Regions from separate parts of the Hydrogenibacillus sp. N12 genome, predicted to be linked through region 3. Evidence: riboswitches for the same ligand, from Rfam matches in the RefSeq annotation. Region 3 holds a riboswitch; each other region holds the start of a gene.

Region 1 (7,884 bases), 1.2 Mb from region 3:
GGCCTTCGGCGAGGTTGGCCCGGATGTAGTCGATGTTGTCTTGCGTGAGGATTTCCCCCGGCATGACGACCGGGATCCCCGGCGGATAGACGAGGATGAACTCGGCCATGATCCGGTCGGCCGCCTCCTCCAGGGGCACCCGCTCCGTCTCGGCGTAGAAGGCGTCCCGAGGCGAAAGGGCGAGGGCCGGCATCTCGGGAAGGAGGATCGGTTTCGGCTTCCGGGCGCCGTTTTGCCGGTGGGCTTCCGAAAGCCGCCGAAGGGCGTCCGTCAGCCGGCGGACGGCGTCGTCGCCGTCGGCGAGGGAGAATAAAAAGAGCACGTTGTACAGGTCCGAAAGTTCCACTTCGATGCCGCCTTCCGCCCGCATCCATTCCTCGACATCGGCGCCGGAGAGGCCGAGGCCGGCGACGTGGACGGTGAGCTTCAGCGGATCGAGGCCGAGGGTCCCCGGCGGGAGATCATCCGCCTCCAGCGTCCGAAGGCCGGGGATGGTCCGGACGGCCCGCCGGACGGTCTCCGCCCGCTCGATCGCCGCCTGAAGGCGCGCCTCGCCGGCGACGGCGAGCTGCCGCCGGGCGGTGTCCAGGGAGGCGAGGAGGAGGTACGACGTCGACGTCGTCATCAGGAGCGACAGCGTCACCCGGAGCCGCTCCGGCGCAATCCGCCGCCCCTGGTGAAGGAGCAGCGAGCTTTGCGTGAGCGACCCGCCGAGCTTGTGCACGCTCGTCGCTGCGGCGTCGGCGCCGCTTTCCATCGCCGACGGCGGAAGCTTCGGGTGGAAGGAAAAGTGCGCCCCGTGGGCTTCGTCGACGAGGACCGGCACGCCGCGGCGGTGGCAGGTGGCGACGATCGCCGGGAGATCGAGGGCGACGCCGTAGTACGTCGGGTGGACGACGAACACCGCCCGGGCGTCCGGGTGCGCCTCGAGGGCCCGTTCGACGGCGTCGGGGCTGATGCCGTGGGCGATGCCGAACGCCTGATCCATCTCCGGGTAGATGAAGATCGGCACGGCGCCGGCGAGGATGATCGCCGAGAGGACCGACTTATGGACGTTGCGGGGGACGATGATTTTCTCCCCGGGGCCGACGGCGGCCAGCACCATGGCCATGATCGCCGTCGACGTCCCCTGAACGGAGAAAAAGGCGTGTTCCGCCCCAAACGCCTCCGCCGCGAGGCGCTCGGCGTCCCGGATGATCCCCCGCGGCGCGTGCAGGTCGTCGAGGGGGGCGATGTTGATGAGGTCGAGCCAAAACGCCCGCTCGCCGATCCACGCCCGAAACGCCGGATCGGCGCCCCGGCCGCCTTTGTGTCCCGGAATGTGAAACGGATAGCGGCCCCGTTCGACGTGGGCGACGAGGCCGTCGAAAAGCGGCGCGAGCCGCTGCCGATCCTCTGTGCCCATGGGCACCCCCTCTTCCTCTGCGGCATCAAACGACCCTCAGTATAGCAAAGCTTGACCCGCCGAAAAAGGTGATATAATGGAATCGGCTCGCCGCTTGCCGCACGGTGGACGGGGAACGCTCCGAGAAAGGATGGCGATCGATGAACATCGCGTTCTTCCTTTTGCCGAAGGAAGAAGTCGTGTACGTCACCCCCCGGACGACGATGCGACAAGCTCTGGAGCGGATGGAGCACCACCGGTACAACGCGCTCCCGATCGTCGACGCCGACGGCCGCTACGTCGGGACGATCACCGAGGGCGACCTCCTCTTCATGCTGAAACGGACGCCGGGGCTTTCGTTTGACAACGCCCATACGGTTCGCATCGAGGACATCCCGCAGGTGAAGCGGCACCAGCCGGTCCGGATCGACGCGACGATGGACGACCTCATCAGCCTGGCGATCGAACAAAACTTCGTCCCCGTCGTCGACGAACGGGGCGTCTTCATCGGGATCGTCCGCCGGAAAGAGATCCTCGAATATTGCGCCCAAACGACGAAAGCGCTCTCAAAAGGCGCCGGCGGCGCCGACGTCCGGCGGCCGAAGCCGTAGCGGAGCCGTGCGCCCGGCGGCCGAAGCGGTCCGCCGGGGCGCGTCGCGGCCGGGGCGTCGTCCGCCGTATCGGGCCGCCGGAACGCCCTCCGGCCGGGGCGCCGCCCATCCGGGCGCCGTGCCGCGAGGGCGCTCCCCGGCCGCGATGCCCCCTCCGTCCGCCGGAACGGGGGCTTACCCGGAGCGGGGGGCGTCGATGCTCAGGGCGATCCGGTAGAGGCGAAAAAGCGGTCTGGCCGTCGCCTCCGCAAAGGCGACGAGGTCCGCCCCCTCCGCCTTTTCCCGGGGAAGGATGCGGCCGACGAGGAGCTCGGCTTTTTTCACCGTCATGGCCCGCCGGAAGGCCTGTTCGAGCCCTTCCGCTCCGAGGGCGTCGTGGCGGACGACGTCCGGCGCCGTGTGGTCGAAAGACCAGACGAAATCCCCCGGCACGAGGCGGACGACATCGTCCAGCGCCTCCAGCCAGCGCCTGGCCCATGCCGGTTTGAAAGGGCTTTCATAGATGGCGGCGAGCCAGAAAAACGCGTGGGTCGGCCAGAGGCCGAACTGAAAGTGAAGACGCTTTTTGTACCCGCGGGGGTCGGAAGAGAAGGCGACCCACGTGTCGTTCGGCGGGTTGACCGTCCGGCGGGCGTGCTTGGCGATGTGGACGTGCATCGGCTCGCCGGCGCCGGCGGCGAGCATCGGCGCCACCGCTTCCGCGAAGGCGCGAAAGATCGGCCGGATGTCCCGTTCGATGGCCGCCATGCGGGCTTCAAGGCCCGGAACCAGGAGGGCATCGAAGGCCTTGGCGTCGAGGGCGGGGCGGACGCCCGCGGGGTGCTCCGACATGTTGGTCCTCCTTTCGCAGAAACATTCGCCTGCGACCGCCCCCGCTGCCGGTCCGGGCGCCGTTCGGCGCGGGGCGCCCGGTGCCTTCGAACGATCGAGCAGGGCGGGTCCTTTCTGTTTCCTTCGACCGACCGGCCGGCGGATCGCCAGGTGCCTTCCTGCCGGCCGGCGGGTCGGCCGGCGCCGTCCGGCGGGCGAACGGTTCGCCGTATCGACACCGTATCACAACGGCCGGGCTGCCGCAAATTCCCCTTGCAATCCCGCGCCGAGCATAGTAAGATAGATGTACTCCAATCGTAAGAATTCCCTGAACGGATTTCCAGAAATTGGGAATCCTTCCGCTCCGCCGCTGGAAGCGGTGATTCGGCGGGCCCGCCGGTCCGGTCCGGCCGGCGGTTGCCGGCATCCAAGACGGGAGAAGGGGGGCGAACGGGGTGCTGGCGTACATGCTCGAAGTCTCCGACGTGGACCTTTTTTGCACGGAGGAGCAGATGGAGGAACTCCTCCGGGATCTGAGCGCGCGCGGCGTCGCCTATACCGCGGAACGGAGCGAGACGTCGCAGATCATCCGCCTGGGCGGAGCGGAAAACATCACCCTCGAATTCCGCTTCCGGGAAGACGGGTACAAGCTCCTCAACCGGCGGTTGACGTTTCATGACCCTGTGATTGCCGAAATCTTTCGTGACTTTGTCGTTCGATATAAAGGCCACGCGACGATCAAGCTGTATCGGTCCGACACCCTCTACATCCATCACGTCCAGTACGGCGAGGTCGTCCGCATCACCGAAGTGTCCGGCAATCAGCGGAAGGTGCTTCTGGACAAGAAAGAGACGGTCACGATGGAAAAGGTCATGCAGATGTTCCTGCTGAACGAGATCGAAAACCGGATCCCGAAGCTCCGGGAAGCGGTCGACGCCGAGCTCGACCGCTTACGGGAAGCCCTTGCCGCCGGCGATGCGGCGGGCATCCGGGCGAGCAAGGAACGGCTCAAGAAGCTCCGGCGGGAGATGCTCCTCTACGAGGTCTGACCGCGCGCCGAACGGAGAGCCGCCGCGTACAAAAAGAGGGCGGCGGAAGCGGGCGCGCGTTTTTTGTCCCGTTTGGGGCCCTTTGGGTTCGTTTTTTGCGTTCGCGAAAAAAGTTCTGTGTCCGCGAAAAAAAGGCGCCGAGGTGGGAGCATGCGGATCGGGTTCATCGGGCTCGGCACGATGGGCCGGCCGATCGTCGCCCGCCTGCTCAGGGCGGGGTACGCTGTCGTCGTTCACAACCGTTCCCGGGGGGCCGTCGAATGGGCCGTCTCTCAGGGGGCGGTGGCGGCGGATTCCCCGGCGGCGGTCGGCGGGGCCGCCGATGTCGTCATGACGTCGCTTCCGTACCCGGAGACGGTCGAGACGGTCTACTTTGGGCCGGGCGGCGTCCGCGAAGGGGCCCGGCCGGGGCAGATCTGGGTCGACCTCAGCACGATCGCGCCGGCCCACGCCGAAGCGTTTTACGGGCGGGCGAAGGAGCTCGGCGTCTTTTTTCTCGATGCGCCGGTCTCCGGCGGGCCGATGGGCGCCGAGGCGGGGACGCTCACGATCATGGTCGGCGGCGACGCCGAAGCCTTTGAGCGGGTGCGGCCGGTCCTCGCGGCGTTCGGCCGGATGATCGTCCATCTCGGCGGCCCCGGCAAGGGAAGCGCCGTCAAGCTCATCAACAACCTCCTCGTCGCCGTGCACACCGTCGCCCTGTCGGAGGCGTTCGTCCTCGGCGCAAAGGCAGGCGTGGATCCGGCGGTCCTTCACGCCGTCCTCAAGGCGAGCACCGGCCACAGCTTCATGATCGACCGGACGATCGATCTCATCCAGGATCGGGATTTTGCCCCTCGGTTCAGCATCGCGCTCCTGCACAAGGACGTCCGTCTGGCGCTTCAGTTTGCCGAGGCGATGGACGTGCCCCTCGCCCTCGGCGCTCAGGCGCAGGCGCACCTCGTTCGGGCGATGGCGGAAGGACACGGCGGCGAGGACGTCGCCGCCCTCATCCGTCCCCTCGAGCGGACGGCCGGCGTCTCCGTGGTGCGGGGGGAGCGGGCCGGCGGCGGGACGAAAGCCGACGGGGCGGGCGCCGTCGGGGCGGAGGCTCCTTACGCCGGCCGTGAAAGCGGCTGATCCGATGCCGGCGGTCGAAGCGCTTGAGCGGCCGGCGCCGGGGCCGCCGGGACCCCCGGGCGGTGCCGCCGAACGGGGGAAAACCCCTGCCGGTACCGCTTGACAGCGGCACCCGGAAGCCGTACAATAGGCGCAAGATTCGCGGAGCCAGAAGCTCTGGGCACAACCGAATCGATGCGCCGCCGTTTTTTCGGCGGCACCTTCTTATCGAGAGCGGCGGAGGGACTGGCCCGATGAAGCCCGGCAACCTTCCCGGCGCGGGGAGCCGAAAGGCCTCCTCGCCTACGGGCGCACGGCGTGCCCCGGGAAAGGTGCCAACTCCTGCGGCCGCACCGGCGGCCGAAAGATAAGAAGGGGGTGCGTCCTTTTTGCCCTCTTCTTATCGAAGAGGGTTTTTTTATGGCTTTTCTCGGGAAAGGAGGTGGACCGGCGATCCGGCCGCCCGTTTCAGGGTCGGCCGGACCGGTGAGCGATGTCCGACCGCAATCCTTGCTGCGCCATGCCGGAGGTGGTCGTGGAGCTCGACCCGCCCCGGGCTCCGGCGTTCGACCGCTACTTGCAGGCGGCCCGGCGGCTTCAGGCGGCCGGGGTGACCCACATCACGATCGCCGACAACTCCCTCGCCCACGCCCGGCTGTCCAACGTCGTCGCCGCGGTGCTCCTCCGGCAGGCGTTCGGCCTTTCACCGGTCGTCCATCTGAACAGCCGGGACCGGAACCTCCTCGCCCAGCAGTCGACCGTCCTCGGCCTGTTCGCCGCCGGGGTGCGGCATTTTCTCCTCATCAGCGGCGATGCGCTGGCGCTGGGCGATCATCCGGACGGGAAGGCCGTCTACGAGACGGACAGCCTCGGGCTCATGGAGCGGTTCCGCGGGCTTCGGGCCGGCGTCGACTTTTTCGGCCGGCCGCTGGAGGGCCCGCTGGACGTTTGCTACGGCGGAGCGCTCAACCTCGGCCGCACCCTCGGCCCGCACCTCCGGCGGCTCGCCGCCAAGGCGGACCGCGGTGCCCGGTTTTTCTTCACGCAGCCGATCTTCGATCCGGCCGACCTCGAGCGGCTCCTCGAGGCCCGGGCGCTTCTCGGCGGGCGCGGGACGCTCTACATCGGCATCATGCCGCTCATCTCCGCCGCCAGCGCCCGCTTCCTCGCCGGGGTGCCGGGGATGAACGTCCCGTCGGACGTCGTCCGGGCCCTCGAGCCGTATACCGGCGAGGCGGCGATCGAAGCCGGCCTCGCGCAGGCCGAGGCGCTCATCGAGCGGGCGTTCGAGCTCGGGTGGACGCGGTTTTACCTGATCACCCCGTACCTCCGGGCGTCGACGACCGCCCGCCTCGCCCGGTTCGTCTTGGCGCGGCGGCCGCCCACCGGCGCCTCGCCGGCGGACGACGGTTCGTCGGGGGTCGGGACGTCGGCACGGCCCGGCGCTTCGGTGGGCGTCGAGGCTGCCCCGGAGCTCGGGCCGTAGCCAAACGCCGACGCTCCCGCGCTTCTCGCGCCCGACCGGTCTCCGGCGCCTCGCCGGAGGCCGCCCTTTCGGCGGCCGAAGCATGGCCGCCCGGCGCCCTTCCCCAAGCGTTTGACCTCGATCGGGCGTGCCGAAGGCGTCGGCGCGCCGCCAGCAAAGGAGTGACCTTCCGTCCATGATCCAGACCGCGAACCTCGGCTATCCCCGCCTCGGCCCGCGCCGGGAGTGGAAGCGGGCCCTCGAGCGCTACTGGCAGGGGAAATTGACCGAAACGGAGCTTCACGACGCCATCCGGACGGTGTACCGCGACGCCCTCCGGCGGCAGGCGGCCTTCGACCTCACGTGGGTGCCGGCGGGCGACCTGACCTTCTACGACCCGATGCTCGACCTCGCCGTCACCTTCGGCCTCGTGCCGGCCCGCTTCCGGGAAGCGTACGGCTACGCCGGCGGGCCGGTCTCCCTGGAGCTTTATTTTGCCATCGCCCGGGGGAGCGACCGGGTGCCGGCGGCGGAGATGACGAAGTGGTTCAACACGAACTACCACTACATCGTCCCGGAGCTCGACGCCGTCGCCGCCGGCCGGGCGCCGGAGATCGCCGACAACCGGCCGCTTCAGGCGTACCGGGAGGCGCGGGAAGTCGTCGGGGAGCGGGCGCGGCCGGTCGTCGTCGGGCCGTACACGTTCGTCCGGCTGAGCAAAGGATATCCGGAAGCGGCGTTCGCCGAGGTCGTCCGGGCGTTCGTCCCGGCGTACCGGGCGCTCCTCCGGTCGCTGGCGGAGGCCGGGGCGGCGTGGATCCAGATCGACGAACCGGCGCTCGTCCTTGACGTTCCGGCCGACGACATCGCCCTCCTCCATGAGGTCTACGGGGCGCTCGCCGAGGCGGCGGCACCGGCGAAGCTCATGCTCCAGACGTATTTTGAGGCCGTCGAGCATTATTCCGATGTCGTCCGGCTGCCGGTGGCGGGGATCGGCCTCGACTTCGTCGACGGCCTCGCGGACAACCGCGCAAGCGTCCTCCGGCACGGCTTTCCGGAGGACAAGGTCCTCGGCGTCGGCCTGATCCCGGGGCGAAACGTCTGGCGGGCGGACCTCGAAGCGGGGGCGGCCTTTCTCCGGGAACTCGCCGCCGTCGTGCCGTTCGAGCGGATGATCCTCTCGCCGTCGACGAGCCTCCTCTTCGTTCCGATCAGCCTCGAGCGGGAGACGAAGCTCGATCCGGCGCTTCGGGACGTCCTCGCCTTTGCCGACGAAAAGCTCGCGGAACTCCGGCTCCTCGCCCGGGCCGATGCGCCGGACGCCGAGGCGGAGGCGGCGTACCGGGCGTCGGCGGAAGCCCGGCGGCGGTTTTTTGCCGCCCATCCGTTTCCGGCGCCGGAGGCGGTCACCGCGGAGGAGACGACGCGGGCGATTCCTTTTGAAGCTCGAAAAAAGATCCACGCCGA
Region 2 (7,884 bases), 1.2 Mb from region 3:
GCGCTTGGACGTCTGCGCGAGGGATGGTCGGGGAAATTGAGGAGTTTTGTGCAGGTAGCGTAGTGAAGGAAAAGAAGGATAGATTTGTTTACCTTTTTTCCGTGGATTGGAAAAAGGGAGGTGGAGTATTGTCTTTTTTATTAAAAACACGGGTAATATATGCATGAAAACCGATCTTGTTTAAAAAAGAATCGTGGAATCCCCCAAAACTGAAGATGGCCTAATGCAAATCAGGCCGAGAATAGGGACAGCGAAAAAAGCTCGAGCCGAGCCTTTTTCGCTGTCCGAATCCCTTGGTATTCGGCTCACTTTCACCTTCACAAAACGGTCAATCCCCCACCGAAAAGGTGGGGGCAAACGCTTTCTGGGTCGTTCAGAGCCATGTCGAAAAAGTTGTCTGACAATACTTACCCCACAAAAGAGGAACCCAAAATTTGAACATAAAAAAGCAGGTTGCCGCTCCTTTTGGTAAACTCAAAAGGAGGAGAACCTGCCCAAAGGAGTAGACCTGTATGGCCATTATACCACAAGGCTCCCTGTTTTCGTGGAACGAAATTGCCGGACTCGGCGATCTCGAACGCCTGAGGCTTGTCCTTGAACATCTCCCGGACGAAGCGCTCATGCAAAAACTGGAGAAAGCCCGCGGCAGGGGCCGGGACGATTATCCCGTGCGGGCCATGTGGAATGCGTATATCGCCCTCGTCGTGTTCCAGCACCCGAGCGTCGAATCCCTGCGACGCGAACTGAGCCGAAACGGACAGTTGCGCTGGCTTTTGGGCTTCGGTGACCGCGTGCCAAGTGCCGCGGCCTTCAGTCGCTTCTGGAAACGGATTGAAGCCCATGAGGCCGAGTTGGAGTCCCTCTTTGTCGCGCTCCAGCAAGCTGTGGCCACATACCTTCCCGACTACGGAAAACGCCTGGCTCTGGACAGCAAAGCCATCCGGTCGTACGCGCGCTACCGGCCGAAAAACACCGCACCCGACGGGCGGCGAGACAGAGATGCGGATTATGGGTTTAAGACGGTGCACGACCGCGAGGGAAACGCGACAAAGCTCCGGTGGTTTGGATACAAGCTGCATCTCATCGTCGACAGCACTCATGAACTGCCGGTGGCCTACACCGTGACACCCGCCTCAAAAGCCGATGTCGCCACAGCCCATGCCTTTCTGGAAAAGCTGCAAGCAAAACGTCCAGAAGTGCTCGCGCGTGCCGAAGTGCTTACCGCGGACAAAGGCTATGACGACTCAAAACTTATCATGCGCCTGTGGGACGAACACCGCATCCGGCCGGTGATCGACATCCGGGCCAGTTGGCGCGACGGCGAGGCAACGCGGCTTCTTGAGGGGCAAACAAACGTGGTGTATGACAACAAAGGCCGCGTGTTCTGCGTGTGTCCAGAAACGGGAACCATGCGGACCATGGCCGAAGGAGGCTTTGAAGAGAAGCGCGGAACGCTGAAAAAGCGGTGTCCGGCAAAGGCCTACGGCCTCTCCTGTGCCGGAGTGGCTCAGTGCCCCGTGGCGAGAGGATTGCGCATTCGGATGGACGTGGATCGGCGTTTGTTTCCGCCGATTGCGCGCGGGAGCGCGAGATGGGCGCGAGAGTACCGCAAGCGCACGGCGGTGGAGTGCGTGTTTTCCCGTCTAGATACGATGTACGGCTTTGAGACGCACACCATCCGAGGGCTGAAGAAGATGCGCGTGCGGGTGGGGTTTGCGCTGGTGGTCATGCTGGGGATGGCGCTTGGACGTCTGCGCGAGGGATGGTCAGGGAAACTGAGGAGTTTTGTGCAGGTAGCGTAGTGGAGGAAAAGAAGGATAGATTTGTTTACCTTTTTTCCGTGGATTGGAAAAAGGGAGGTGGAGTATTGTCTTTTTTATTAAAAACACGGGGAATATATGCATGAAAACCAATCTTGTTTAAAGAAAGAATCGTGGAATCCCCCAAAACTGAAGATGGCCTGATGCAGGTCAGACCGAGATACAGGCACAGCGAAAAAAGCTCGAGCCCTCAAGTTCTTGACAACCGGCGGACCGGTTGATAAAATGGTCGCAAGCTTTCGGTCACAACGGAATGACACCCAACACGAAGCGTCTCAGCGAAACCTTCTTATCGAGAGCGGCGGAGGGACTGGCCCGATGAAGCCCGGCAACCGTCCCGGGGAGTCGGCACGACTCGGCGGGGAAGCCGCCTGTGCCGACGCTGGATCCGCGGGAAAAGGTGCCAACTCCTGCGGAATGGAGGCCTTGGACCGGAGGTCCGGGGTGCCTAGCCATTCCGAGAGATAAGAAGGGGGAGGATCGCGGGAGCGAAAATCCCTCTTCATCAACGAAGAGGGATTTTTTGATGCGCGACCGGAGATGCGGCCGACCGGAAATGCGGCCTCCTCCGAGTGAAAGCGGACCGCACCTGACAACCGAAGATCCGACCCTGCTTCTTATCGAGAGCGGCGGAGGGACTGGCCCGATGAAGCCCGGCAACCATCCTGCGAGGACGCCCGGTCACACACGGTCGGAACCGCTTGAGGCCCGGCGTGAATCTGAAAGCGCGGTGCCGCGCAGGATCTGGTGCCAATTCCTGCGGAACGTGCCGAGCGCCATGGACGGGGGAAGGGGGAGCGTCCTGCGCGCGGTCGTGCCGAGAGATAAGAAGAGGGCATTTCGACGGCGGTTCGAAATCCCTCTTCTTATCCAGAAGAGGGATTTTTTCATGGTCATCGGGTTTCACGGCCATCGTATTTTTGTGGTTTTTTTCAGACCAAGACGGAAAGAGGGGAGCGTCGATGGTGAGCATGGACCTTAAAACGCGTGAAGTGGGAACGGTGTCCATCGGCGCGCTCCGCCTGGAAAGCGGCCGCGTCCTTCCGGATGTGCGGCTGGCCTACGAGCGGGTCGGGCCGCGAGATGGTCCGACGGTGCTCGTCTGCCACGCGCTTACGGGCAATCACGTGGCCGTCGGCACCGACGAGGACCCGGGCTGGTGGGCCGGGCTCATCGGGAGCGGCAAGCCGATCGACACCGACCGCTATCAGGTGGTGACGTTTAACGTCCTGGGCGGATGCGACGGCTCGACCGGCCCGACGTCGACCAATCCCGAAACCGGCCGGCCGTACGGCCCCGAGTTTCCGTTCATCACGGTGCGCGATATGGTGCAGGCGGAATATCTCGCCTTAAAGCGCCTCGGCATCCGCCGCCTGCGGGCGGTGATCGGCGGATCGCTCGGCGGGATGCAGGCGCTCGAGTGGGGGGTGATGTACCCCGAATGGATGGACCTTCTGATCCCCATCGCCGTCACGCCGCGTCTTTCGGATTACGCCATCGCGTTTAACGCCATCGGGCGGCTGGCGATCCTCTCCGATCCGGCGTGGAACGGCGGCTACTACGACCCGGCGCATCCCCCCAAAGCGGGGATGATCATCGCCCGGATGGCGGGAATGGTGACGTACCGCAGTCCCGATCAGTTCAACCGCCGCTTTGAACGGGCCGAGCGCGATGGGTGGGGGCGTCGGCATGACGAGGTCAGCTTCCAGGTCGAATCGTATCTTATCCATCACGGCGAAAAGCTCGCTCGGAGATTCGACGCCAACAGTTACCTGTATTTGCTCAAGGCGATGGACGCCCACGACCTCGGCCGCGGTCGCGGCGGGATCGAGGAAGCCATCAAGCGCATCCGCGCCCGCGTCGTCGCCCTCGCCTATCGCGGCGATCTTCTTTACCCGCCGCAGGAAATCGCCGCCTTCGTCGATCGGCTTCGGGCCGGTGGCGTTGAAGCGCGCTACTTTGAAGTGGACACCCTCTACGGCCACGATGGATTTCTCACCGAGTTTGAAAAATGGGGCGGAATCATCCGGGAACAGCTGGAACAGGCCGAATCGTGCCCCGGATCGGTGACGCAGGACTTTCGCTCGGCATTCCTATAGAGTTCGGCATCCCTGTCGTCATTCCGATCGGACATTCCGACCGTCGCTTGAAGCGTGCACCGATTGAACATTATCCGGGAGGGATCGGAGAATGGGCGAAAAACGGCAGTGGGCGCTGGAGACGCTGGCCATCCACGGCGGGCTTCAGCCCGATCCGGTGACGGGCGCGCGGGCCCTCCCGATCTACAACACGACGTCGTACGTCTTTCGCGACACCGAGCACGCCGCCAATTTGTTCGCCTTAAAAGAGCCGGGCTACATTTACACCCGCATCCACAATCCGACGGTGACGGCCCTTGAAGAACGGATGGCGCTTTTGGAGGGCGGCGTTGGGGCGCTGGCGCTTGCGAGCGGTCAGGCGGCGATCACGCTGGCGATCCTGAACATCGCCGGCGCCGGCGACGAGATCGTCGCCGCGAGCCAGCTTTACGGCGGCACGTACAACCTCTTTGCCGTGACGCTCCCGCGCTATGGGATCAAGGTGCGCTTCGTCGACGGGCGCGATCCGGAGAACTTCCGCCGGGCGATCACCGAGAAGACGAAGGCGATTTTCGCCGAGACGATCGGGAACCCCAGCCTGGACGTGCTCGACATCGAGGCGGTGGCGAAGATCGCCCACGAGTACGGGGTGGCGCTCATCGTCGACAACACGTTCGCCACGCCGGTGTTGGTGCGTCCGTTTGACTACGGCGCGGACGTCGTCGTCTACTCGGCGACGAAGTGGCTCACTGGCAACGGCACGACCATCGCCGGGATCATCGTCGACGGCGGACGCTTTGCCTGGCCGAAGGAACGCTATCCGTCGCTTCACGAACCGGACCCGAGCTATCACGGCGTCGTCTACCGCGAGGCGTTCGGCCCGGCGGCGTACATCGTCAAGGCCCGCGTCCAGCTCCTCAGGGACATGGGGCCGGCGATTCACCCGCAAGGCGCGTTCCAGGTCGCGCTGGGCCTGGAGACGCTTCCCCTCCGGATGGCCCGGCACGTGGAAAATGCCCGGCGCATCGTCCGGTACTTAAAGGGCCATCCGGCGGTGGCGTGGGTGAACTATCCGGAACTTCCCGAGCATCCGTCGCACGAACTGGCGAAGAAGTACCTGCCCAAAGGTGCGGGATCCGTCATCACCTTCGGCATCCGCGGTGGCCGGGAAGCCGGGCGGAAGTTCATCGAAAGCCTCACGCTCTGGTCGCATCTCGCCAACGTCGGCGACGCGAAAAGCCTCATCATCCATCCGGCGACGACGACGCATTCGCAGCTCTCGGATGAAGAACTCCGCGCCTCCGGGGTGAGCGAGGACCTCATCCGCCTGTCGGTCGGCCTGGAAAACGTCGACGACCTCATCTGGGATCTCGATCAGGCGTTTGCCAAAGTGTCGGCGCCGGTATCCGGCTGACCGCCGTCTGTGCGGCGGACGATGATGTTCGTCAATCTACCGGTTCGATGAAGGGGGGAAGGGTCCGTGAGCTTGAGTCAGCAAATCGACGAAACCATCCAAAAGCACGAAGCGTGGGTGCTTCGGAGACAAAGGGGAATTCCCAATAACCGGCGGTTGTTTGTCCTGGCATGCATGGATGAGCGGTTGGATGTGGAAGAAATGCTCGGCCTCCAGCCCGGCGATGCTCATATCTACCGCAACGCCGGGGGCGTGGTCACCGATGATGTCATCCGTTCGGCGGCTCTGAGTGTGAATTTCTTTGGAACGAAAGAGATCATCGTGATCAATCACACGGAATGTGGAATGATGACGGCTCAGGGCCAGGAAATCGTCGAGGCGCTCCGGGCCAAATTCAACATCGATGTGGAACGCGTTCAGCTGGACCCCTCGCTTCCCGAACTGACGCTGACGGACCCTGGAGCATTCGCTCGGTGGTTCCGGACTTTTGAAAGTGTTGACGATGCGACCATTGCCCAGGTCGAGTATTTGCGGAATCACCCCTTGATTCCCAAAGATACGGTCATCAACGGATATGTGTATGAAGTTGAGTCCCATCGTCTGCGCCGACCGCATCAACGGTTGAGCCGGCGCGTGAATACGCGCGATGAACTGCTGGGGCGGGTTCAGGATTCACCGAGGGGGGACGGATGACCGCATCCGGATGGCGCCGCCAAGGGCGCCGCGCCTATCACGTTCATGCCAGATGAAGATCAGGAGTGGAGGGAAACCGCATGGCCAAACAGACCTTTGCCTCTCGCGTCGAGTGGTCCGGAGAGGGCGTGCGCGCCGTCGCGCACATCCGCGACAAACAGATCGTCATCGACGAACCGCCGGTGCTCGGCGGAACGGACCAGGGCCCGAACCCGGTGGAGCTCGTCCTCGCGGCGCTCGGCGGGTGCATAAGCGTCCTGGTGAGTCTGCTGGCCAAGCGGCACGGCGTGGAGCTGCGCGGCGTGACGATTGATGTGGAGGGCGACCTCGATCCGGACGGATTTTTAGAAAAAGCGCCGGACGTCCGCCCGGGATTTCAAGAAATTCGCTATCGGATCGCGATCGACTCCCCGTCCGCCGCGGATCGGGTTCGGGCGCTTATCGAACACGTCGAGCGCATTTGCCCGGTGAAAGACACGCTCCGCGGCGTGCCGACGCTGGCCGTTTCGCCGGCGCAGAGCGGGCGGTGAGCATCGGGGATCGGGAGAGGCACGATCCCGACGGAGGAATTTCTTTCTCCTAAAGATACCCGCATCTTCTTCGAAGGCGTGAAATGAAAATGTCCTGCCGACGGCCCACCCGGGCCGTCTTTTTTGAGCCGTCTTCGCCCGTGACGGCTCGATAATCACGCGGTTGACCGGTAAACGGGCGGGGTTTCTCCCGGCGCCTCCGGCGACGGGGACGTTATATTTGACGGTCAATCCCAGATACGGTCGGGAAACGAGAACATGCTCGTCGACATCGACAAGATCGGAATCGGCGACCGGATACGCAAAGTCTTCGGCGACATCGAAGAACTCGCCCGGGACATCGAACAGAACGGCCTTATCACCGGTTTGAATGCAGCCGGTGCTCAGGTAAAGTTCATCGCCCTGCCGGCGACGGGCACGCGGCCAGTGGTCGGCGCAATGATCGCCCGCTTTACACAATCTTTATCTTCCGTTCATCTGGCCTTAACACATCTCCGCTATACTAGTCGTGTCCGGTATCATGTGTAAAAACGGATGGTCCAGGTGACATAAAATGAGCCATCCGGCCCTCTTTGGTAGAATGTGAGACGGAGAAGAAACCACTTCACCAGGAGGGATACCGGATGGCTCAGTACCAGATTACCGTGGACGACGAGATTTTGGAAGGCCTCTTTCAGCGGGATGGAGGCGTGGCAAAGCTGGTGGAGAGTGTGGTCAACCAGATCCTCCAAGCGCAAGTGCAGGAGCATCTGAAAGCGGCGCCATACGAGCGCACGAAAGAACGCCAAGGCTATCGCAACGGAACAGTCACCCGCACCCTGACAACCCGTGTGGGGCGGCTGGTGTTGCGGGTTCCGAGGGTCCGGAATGGCCAGTTCTCCACAGAGCTGTTTGCTCGGTACCAGCGCAGCGAACAAGCGTTCATCATCGCCCTGATGGAGATGGTGGTGAACGGCGTGTCCACCCGGGACGTGGCGAAAGTCACCGAGCAGTTGTGCGGCACGACGTTCTCGAAGTCCACGGTCTCCGAGCTGTGCAAGCGCCTTGATCCCATCGTTCAGGGATGGAATAATCGCAGCCTTGCTGAGCATCGTTATCCGTTCCTGCTGGTGGACGCTTTGGTACTCCGGATTCGGGAGGAAGGGCGTGTTCGCTCTCGAGCGGCCATGATCGCTGTTGGCATCAACGAAGAAGGGTACCGTGAGATTCTTGGCTTGATGTTGGGCGACAGCGAATCGGAGGCCAGCTGGCGGGAGTTCTTTGCCTGGCTGAAGAACCGGGGTCTCCGCGGCGTTGACGTTGTGGTGTCTGACAGTCATGGCGGGCTGGTGAAGGCACTGCAGACGGAG
Region 3 (7,884 bases):
TTCTTCTTTGCTTTTCAACACAAAAGGCCCCTGCTCTGCCGCCCTCGGCGGTACGCCACCTCACGGCAGATGTCAGGGGCCTCTGGTCGTCCAGTCGGCCGATGGAAAAATCGGTGCAGAACAATCGGTGCTGTTTCACAGGATGGTCAGCGATGGCGCTTGGACCCGGCCTCGTTATTTTCCTGCTTCATTCCCGCTGCGGCCGCCTGTCCCTTTGCGGCCATTTTTGCGGCCACCGGGAACCGCATCTTCTCCGTCCGGTCGATTTGTACGATTTGACCGTCATGAACCGTAATTTGAACGGTTCCGTACTCCAGGCCTTCAAGCGCCTTTTCGATGCACTCCAGCCAGGCATTGTGAGGGCGAAGGCCAATCGTTTCCGACATGGCGCTCCCTCCTTGACCATCCTGCATCCGAACGATGGGGTTCGATAAGCAACGCCGTTCTTAGGCGGTATCACGAAAAAATCCCTCTTCGACAAGAAGAGTGTCAATAGCGGATTAAAACTCCCCAAAAAAATCGCGTTCGATTCCCCACAAACAGCGGATTCAGTTCCCCAAAATCATCGCGCATCATTCCCCAGACGTATGTTCGATCTACGCGGTCACCTCCTCCTTCAGCGCATGGGTCACCCCGGCGCGCAGCTTGTCCTTCATCCGGTAGCTGTTGCCGCGGATGTTGATGGTGGTGGCGTGGTGCAGGAGCCGGTCGAGCAAGGCAGAGGCCAGCACCTGGTCACCGAAGAGTGTCCCCCAGTTGGTGAAGCTGGTGTTGGACGTGATGATCAGGGAGCCATGCTCGTAGCGCTCCGACACGAGCCGGAAGAAGTTCGCGGCGTCCAAGGCGTCAAGCGGCAAGTAGCCGACTTCGTCGCAGATCAGCAGCTTCGGCTGGGTGTAGATGCGCAGGCGCTTGTCCAGCCGTCCCTCTTGGTACGCCCGTCGCAAGTCAGCGACCAGCTTCTGCATGGTCACGAAGTAGACGCTCATGCGCTGTCGAATCGCCTCCATCCCCAGGGCCACCGCAAGGTGGGTCTTGCCCACCCCCGGCGGTCCCAGGAAGATGACGTTGCTGCCCTCCCGGATGAACGTCAAGCCGGCCAGTTCGCGTATTTGTCGCTCATCGACGGACGGCTGGAACGAGAAATCGAAATCTGCAAGGGTCTTGTGATACGGGAAGTTGGCCATGCGGAGTCTGGCGTGCATGTAACGGCTGTATCGCTCCTCCTGCTCAGCATCCAGCAGTCTGTGCAGGAACTCCGCATAGGTCGCCTGGTGCCCCGCTGCCCACTCCACGCACGCCGGCAGCACCGCCGCGGCGCGCTTCAATCCCAGCTCCAGCAGCTGCTCCTCGGCCTTGGCCAAAACCAACGCCTCACTCATTGCCCCTGACCTCCCATCGCGATCTGCTCATAGACGGACAGCTCCCGCTGCTCCACGTCCGGCCCGATTTGCAACCCTGGCACCTTGCCTCGATCCGGATGAGGCGTCCCAGCCGGGATGCCCTTGAAGTGCTCAGGGTCGGTTGAGACCTGGTGCCTGCCTGTGAGCACGCGGTGTTCGGCAATGACCTGCCCGCCGTACTCGATCTGCAGGCGGCCTGACTCAAACTCCCGGACCAGCACGGTGTGCCCCACATACCGCCATGGAACGGTGTACATGTTCGTGTTCCAGGAGATGCGACAATCGCTCATGACCTTGCGCATATCGGCGTACGCCAGCGTGTACCGGCTCTTAGGCAGGGGCTTAAGCGTCTCGGCCTGAAACCGCACCACCGGCTGCTCCCGCGTCGTGCCGTGGATGCGCACATTAGCCACCGTATCCCGCCAGATGGCACCTTGCCGGTTCAGGTCGTCATGGTCCACGAACGAAACCGGCCAGAAGCTGGACCGGATATACCCGATGGGCCGTTCAATCTTCCCTTTGGTGCGACTTCGGTAGGGCTTACAGGCCTTGGGCACGAATCCGTAGTACTTGGCGAAGTCCATGTACGCCGGCTGCCAGTCGACGTGTCCATGACCGTCGTTGGCCACGACCAGCGGGGAGCAGTTGTCGCTGAGCATGACCTTTGGAACCCCGCCGAAGAACTCCAGCGCGTTCCGGAGCGCCTGGAGGATATGCCGTTGGTCCGCCGCTCTGATAAACTCCAGGTAGAGCATGCGGGAGTAGGCGAGGACCATGGCAAAGCACCATACCTTGCGCCGATGGCCCTGCGGATCCAGGTAGGGGAATGCGCCCAGGTCGATTTGCGCTTGTTCCCCCGGAGCCGTCTCAAACCGCACGGTTGCCTTGGCAGAGACAACCGGGCGGAGAGGGTGCATGAACTCGCGCAGTACGGTAATTCCGCCGGTATATCCCTGCTCCCGGATCTCGCGAAAGATTCGCTCCGCATTGAGGACGCCGATACGCATGCGCTGCTCCACATAGGCCTTGTACGGCTCCAGCTTGTGGCCTTTCACCCTACGGCTGCGCGACTTCACCCTCCCCTCCTCCTGCTGCCTCGGCTCACTCACAGCCTTGCGGATGGTTTTGCGGTCATGGCCGTATCTTCTGGCCAGTTCCGAGATGCTGACGCCCTCCTCATACAGCTTCCTGATCTCCATCTTCTCACTCTCCCTCATCACCGGCACCTCCCCAAAAGTGATGGCAGGTGCCATAGTTCGACACAGGGGTGGGGAATTCATCCCGATGATTTTGAGGAAATCATGCCGGTGATTTTGGGGAATCTTTATCCGCTGCTATTGGGGATTTTACATCCGATGTTGACAAGAGGGATTTCGAACCGCCTTCGAAATGCCCTCTTCTCATCTCTCGGAACGGCCTCGCATGCACATGCGCTCCGTCCGGACGCCTGTGACACGCGAAAAGCGCCTTCCGCAGGAGTTGGCACCAAATCTTGTGCGGAAGCGTCTCGCCCGGAGCTTGCTCCTCCGGACCCTGCGTGACCGCAGCCGATTCCGCACAAGACGGTTGCCGGGCTTCATCGGGCCAGTCCCTCCGCCGCTCTGGATAAGAAGAAGGGATCGCGTCTTCGTTTGTCCATCGCCGGCGTGGGAGTCGCCGGCGCTCACAAGGCCGTGAAAAAATCCCTCTTCGATAAGAAGAGGGATGGTTGCCGCGCATCCTCCCCCTTCTTATCTCTCGGAACGGCCTCGCGTGCGTACGTGCCTGACCGGACACCCGCGATACGCAAGGCGCGCCTTCCGCAGGAGTTGGCACCAAATCTTGTGCGGAAGCGTCTCGCCCGGAGCTTGCTCCTCCGGACCCTGCGTGACCGCAGCCGATTCCGCACAAGACGGTTGCCGGGCTTCATCGGGCCAGTCCCTCCGCCGCTCTCGATAAGAAGGTTCCCGCAGTGGGATCACGATTGAATTGTGGAAGCTTGAGACCATTTTACAAAGGAAGCTCCCCCTTGTCAAGGGCTCGGGGGCTCCATGTCAAGAAGTGTGATCAGGCGATCAGATGAGCCAAGGGAATAAAGGCCAAAAGCATCTTCCGGACAACCCCTTCGCGATTTTTGAAGCCATCACGGATCCGGTTCCGCCGTTCGATCTTCGGGTGCACGCCCTCGGTGTCGCCGTTCGTCGTCTGCCAGGGGTGATCGGCAAGGATTTCGTTCTTCCGGCGCTTAAGCGTTCGGCCCCACGGCACGAGCGCCGCGTCACTGGCTCCCTCTGCCTCAAAGCGGATCCGGTCCAAAATCGCCTTGGCTTCCTCCAGGGAGGCGGCCCGGTAGAGGTCTCGAAGCTCACCCTTGACCCCGTGAAACTGCGCCCCGTTCCGGAGTCCGGCGGATCGCGGTCGGCGCTTTCGCCGGACGCTCGGTGAGGTCTTCTTCGTTTTTGAGAAGCGGCCAGCGGGGAAGACGGTAGCCCGTGACCTCTTGTTCCACCCGCCGGGCCTCATCCACCCGGCGGCCCGCATCCTGAAGCACATGAAACGGATCGGCCACCACACGCGCTTCCGGAAGGACCCGCTGAATCAGCTTCTTCCAGCTCTCCTTGAGGTCGATCGTCACCGCCCGGATCTTTTTCCGGACGGATTCCGGAAGGCGCTTCAAAAAGGCTTCCAGCGTCCTAAGCCGATCGTCCGGCAAAAGGAGGGAAGTCGCTTCTCGGGCCAAACGCAGGTCACCGTGATACACGGCCTGTCCGCGAAAGCTGTGTTCGTCGATGCTTAAGACGACCTCCTCAAGATCCGCAAGGAGCGTCTCGATGTTCGGCGGAAACGAACGCCTCGAAGCAAAAGGCGCCGAATCGTTCCGGGGCTCAGGTTTGCCTCTTCGGCCACGCGGCGAAAGCTTCGGTCCCGCAGGTGACCGAAAAGCATGGCCATCGCCCGATCCGTCATCCGGGCCCAGGGCTTGATGCCGGGGAAGGTCTCCGTAAACCCCTTCCGACAGAAGGCAGCGGAACCGCCGCGGCCGAATCCAGAGATAGACCGGCTTTTGATCCACCCACGTGTGCAGTTTACGTCGCCACTTTGACGAACGGCTGTGAACAGAACGGCTGATGGCCTGGCAATGGGGACAGCGCGCTTCCTTTTTCGGCCGCCCGGCATACACATCGACGCTCTGCTCGTTTTGCTCAAGGCGATAGATGATCCAGCCTTGAAGACCGAGAGCGTGCCCAATAGACTATTTCATAGGCGGTCGGAGCCTCCTTGGGATGTGGTGTGTTGTTGATGACTATCCCATTAGCGCTTTGACCGCCTTTTTCCTGCTTGAGCAACCACACTTTTTAGCTTAGAGCCCGTTTATCGACGTCGATCGACACGGTTGACAGGCTCCTTAGTTCGCGTCGCCGTGAGGATCAACGGAGTACTTATCCCCTGCCGTCGGCTCGCCTCGGCGAGGAATGCTGCCAGCCATCCCAGTGCATCCAACGACCACTCCGACAGGGTGCCGCGAAACGTGACCCGGTGTCGAGAAGGCCCGAGCCACAGGTGGTTCGGGATGCCGGGCTCCAGATGCACGGCGTCTTCGTCCACCAGGGAGAGCGAATCACACGTGAAGACGTCCTGCTTGATTCCCTGCATCCACTGAAGCATTTCGGGCGCTGCTGAGGGGAGGGTCGAATCCTGGCCGCCCTCCAGCGTGATTCGCACCTCTGTCCGGAAGCGGGAGGCACAATCGGCGAACCAGCCGGTGGCCTGGAGCAGCGCTCCCACAGCGTCCAGGCGCGACGAGGCGCCCGCTGGCGCGTCGAGGCTGTGCACGGGCAGCACCACTTGCACCGCCTTCAAGCACATCTTGCCCATGCGGGCCACTACGTCGCCCGCACACGAGAGGAATGGCTGCAACGGCAGCGGCCGGTCAGCGGGAACAGGAACCGGTTCGGCCAGCGCTACCTGAAACCAGGCGATGCGAGCCGGGCTGGATCGGAAGTCTCGATCCAGCCCAGCGTCGTTCATGTGCCAGAGGCCGCCGGAAGTATGCTCCCTAGCCCCAGCCAGCCAGCCCATCGCAGACGACCGCGCGTAGAACAGGCTGTACGCGTCTTCAGTGGCAACGAGCGGATCGTACCACGGATGCAATTCCAGTTCGCCGTACAGAGCCGCAAACATGGTAATAGTGGGCCGCATGCCAGGGTACCTGGAAGGTTCCATGTTCGTATAACCGCCTTGCATCATCGCCGGCACTCAATGTTGACAGCCGGCGTGTAGAGCTTCCTAGGGTCGTCGGCCACGCCGACAAGGTCCACGTCAACGACGCTCCGCCATCCCGTTAGCTTAGTGCTGAGACAGTCCACACGTGCGGTCGCCCGGTTACCAGCACCGCCACCGGATCTCACCGTCTTACGGCCTGGCTCCCCAACATTTCTCCAAGTACCGTCACTGTAATACTCCTGCAGTTGCACAGTAACAACGGCGTATGTGGCAGGACAGTCAACGTTTTGCCACCACCCGTGCGCAGACGCTGCGATGCCTGTTGAAGATCTGTGGACATAGTCGCCTCGCGTATAGAACTTACAGAAACGAAGCGCCTCCGTGGCGTCCGTACTGCTCCCCCATTGACCGGATTCCTCCAAGCCCGCCACGTCACCTGCAGGGGCGGCCGTGGGCACGGCAGCGGGCACCGATGGATGGGCCGCAGTGACAAAGATCCAAGAGTTTGCGAGTAGTACCGCACTCATCGTCACGACGACAGATACTGACAAAGCCCTTTGGAAGCGGCCAAACGATACCCAGGCCAACCATGCGAGCCATGATCGCCAGCTTCGATAGCCTCGATACTTCATCAATGTCCCCCTTTCGTGCCAAGAAGCAGAACGACGCCGGGCAGGCTAATCCCACCGCATCACATTTGGACACCACCTCTCCGACCAGACCATGCATCGGGCTGCTGAAACTCAGGCTAACGGGTCCGGAGTCACGAAGCAACTGACGTTCAGACGGCGGCAGCGCGGCGACCGGTACGATGCACACCAGGTCGAGCGGCGCGAAGGGGTGGTCGAAGACCGGATCCCCTCCCGGCGGTCAACGTTTATCGACGTCGACCGACACGGTTGACAGGCTCCTTAGTTCGCGTCGCCGTGAGGATCAACGGAGTACTTATCCCCTGCCGTCGGCTCGCCTCGGCGAGGAATGCTGCCAGCCATCCCAGTGCATCCAACGACCACTCCGCCAGGGTGCCGCGAATGTCATCGCCGGTGTTAAACTGACCCGGGATCGCCAAGTAGGAACTGACCCACTCCCCGGCAAATACACCCTCCGAATCCGGCCACGGAGCGGGAGGTGTCCTCGGCAACATGCTGGGAGGTGGGAAGGTGAAACGCTTATACGAGCTTCATGGCGAGGGTCGGTCCATCCGGGAGATCGCGCGAATCCTCGGCATCTCCCGGAACACGGTGCGGCGGTACTTGCGCGCCACCGAGGTGCCCAAGCCGGCACCTCGGGCGGCTCGCGGCTCGAAGCTCGACCCGTACAAAGCGTTTATCCTGCAACGGGTCGCGGAAGGAGTGGAAAATTGCGTCGTCCTTCTCCGCGAGCTGCGGTCCCAGGGTTACGAGGGGGGCTACACCATCCTCAAGGAGTTCGTCCGGCCCCTGCGTCGCCCCCGATCCATCCCTGGCACGGTCCGGTTCGAGACGCAGCCAGGCATGAGGCGCAAGTGGATTGGGGCAGCTGTGCCTATACGCTGCCGGACGGTACGGTCCGGCGAAAGCGGGTCTTCGCGATGGTGCTCAGCTGGTCACGAGCCCTGTACGTCGAGTTTGTCGACCGGGCCGACACCGCGACCTTCATCCGCTGCCATCTGAACGCGTTCCGGTACTTCGGCGGAGTGCCCGAAACGTGCCTGTACGACCGGACCAAGCTGGTGGTGTTGGGGCTGGACGAGAAGGGCGAACCCAAGTGGAATGAACGCTTTCTGGACTTTGCCCTGCAGCTGGGTTTTGGGATCCGGCTCTGCCAGGGCTACCGCCCCCAAACCAAGGGCCGGGTGGAAAGCGGCATCAAGGACGTCAAGGGCAACTTCTGGCCCGCGGTTCGATTCACGGATCTGAATGACCTGAACCGGCAGGCCCTGGCGTGGTGTGATACCGTGGCCAACGTCCACATCCATGGCACCACCCATGAGCGGCCCGTGGACCGGTTGGCGATCGAACGAGGTGCCTTGCGGCCGTTGCCCTCACCGAAGTCGCCTCCCCGCAAGACGGTTACCGGGCTTCATCGGGCCAGTCCCTCCGCCGCTCTGGATAAGAAGGTTTTCACGAAGATTCAAGGATTGAATTGTAAAAGCTTGAACTCATTTTACAAAACGGATGATCTTCTGTCAAGGGATTTTCGGCTCTAAGCTAGGGACTGCTGAACGAACGAAAAACCCTTTACTGAGAAGGATTTCAGCCTCTTGATGGAGAAATCAAGTACAAGGATTTCGTGCTTA

What was found. Region 3 has a riboswitch for S-adenosylmethionine ahead of istA (IS21 family transposase). Riboswitches for the same ligand answer to the same signal wherever they lie in the genome.
Region 1: linked by a shared signal. The riboswitch ahead of K2M58_RS02460 (methylenetetrahydrofolate reductase) and the one ahead of istA (IS21 family transposase) in region 3 are both predicted to bind S-adenosylmethionine.
Region 2: linked by a shared signal. The riboswitch ahead of K2M58_RS03680 (homoserine O-acetyltransferase MetX) and the one ahead of istA (IS21 family transposase) in region 3 are both predicted to bind S-adenosylmethionine.

Annotation. Positions count from the first base shown of each region.
Region 1 covers NZ_CP080953.1:512,245-520,128, forward strand. The annotation lists gene K2M58_RS02435 (aminotransferase class I/II-fold pyridoxal phosphate-dependent enzyme) at 1-1,405, opposite strand, end outside; gene K2M58_RS02440 (CBS domain-containing protein) at 1,546-1,995, shown strand; gene K2M58_RS02445 (DUF1054 domain-containing protein) at 2,170-2,826, opposite strand; gene K2M58_RS02450 (hypothetical protein) at 3,261-3,854, shown strand; gene K2M58_RS02455 (NAD(P)-dependent oxidoreductase) at 4,005-4,973, shown strand; SAM riboswitch class I at 5,175-5,326, shown strand; gene K2M58_RS02460 (methylenetetrahydrofolate reductase) at 5,482-6,438, shown strand; gene metE (5-methyltetrahydropteroyltriglutamate--homocysteine S-methyltransferase) at 6,614-7,884, shown strand, end outside.
Region 2 covers NZ_CP080953.1:779,558-787,441, forward strand. The annotation lists gene K2M58_RS03670 (transposase) at 1-63, shown strand, start outside; gene K2M58_RS03675 (transposase) at 513-1,802, shown strand; SAM riboswitch class I at 2,107-2,291, shown strand; SAM riboswitch class I at 2,435-2,651, shown strand; gene K2M58_RS03680 (homoserine O-acetyltransferase MetX) at 2,783-3,919, shown strand; gene K2M58_RS03685 (O-acetylhomoserine aminocarboxypropyltransferase/cysteine synthase family protein) at 4,011-5,312, shown strand; gene K2M58_RS03690 (beta-class carbonic anhydrase) at 5,379-6,005, shown strand; gene K2M58_RS03695 (OsmC family protein) at 6,086-6,535, shown strand; gene K2M58_RS03700 (ParB N-terminal domain-containing protein) at 6,794-7,063, shown strand; gene K2M58_RS03705 (IS256 family transposase) at 7,159-7,884, shown strand, end outside.
Region 3 covers NZ_CP080953.1:1,942,286-1,950,169, forward strand. The annotation lists gene K2M58_RS09100 (YezD family protein) at 147-386, opposite strand; gene istB (IS21-like element helper ATPase IstB) at 597-1,382, opposite strand; gene istA (IS21 family transposase) at 1,379-2,656, opposite strand; SAM riboswitch class I at 2,801-3,015, opposite strand; SAM riboswitch class I at 3,131-3,344, opposite strand; gene K2M58_RS12675 (transposase) at 3,450-3,719, opposite strand; gene K2M58_RS12890 (transposase) at 3,748-4,215, opposite strand; gene K2M58_RS12995 (helix-turn-helix domain-containing protein) at 4,176-4,451, opposite strand; partial or broken gene K2M58_RS13000 (hypothetical protein) at 4,417-4,563, opposite strand; gene K2M58_RS09135 (hypothetical protein) at 4,755-5,564, opposite strand; partial or broken gene K2M58_RS13005 (helix-turn-helix domain-containing protein) at 6,749-6,865, shown strand; gene istA (IS21 family transposase) at 6,967-7,794, shown strand.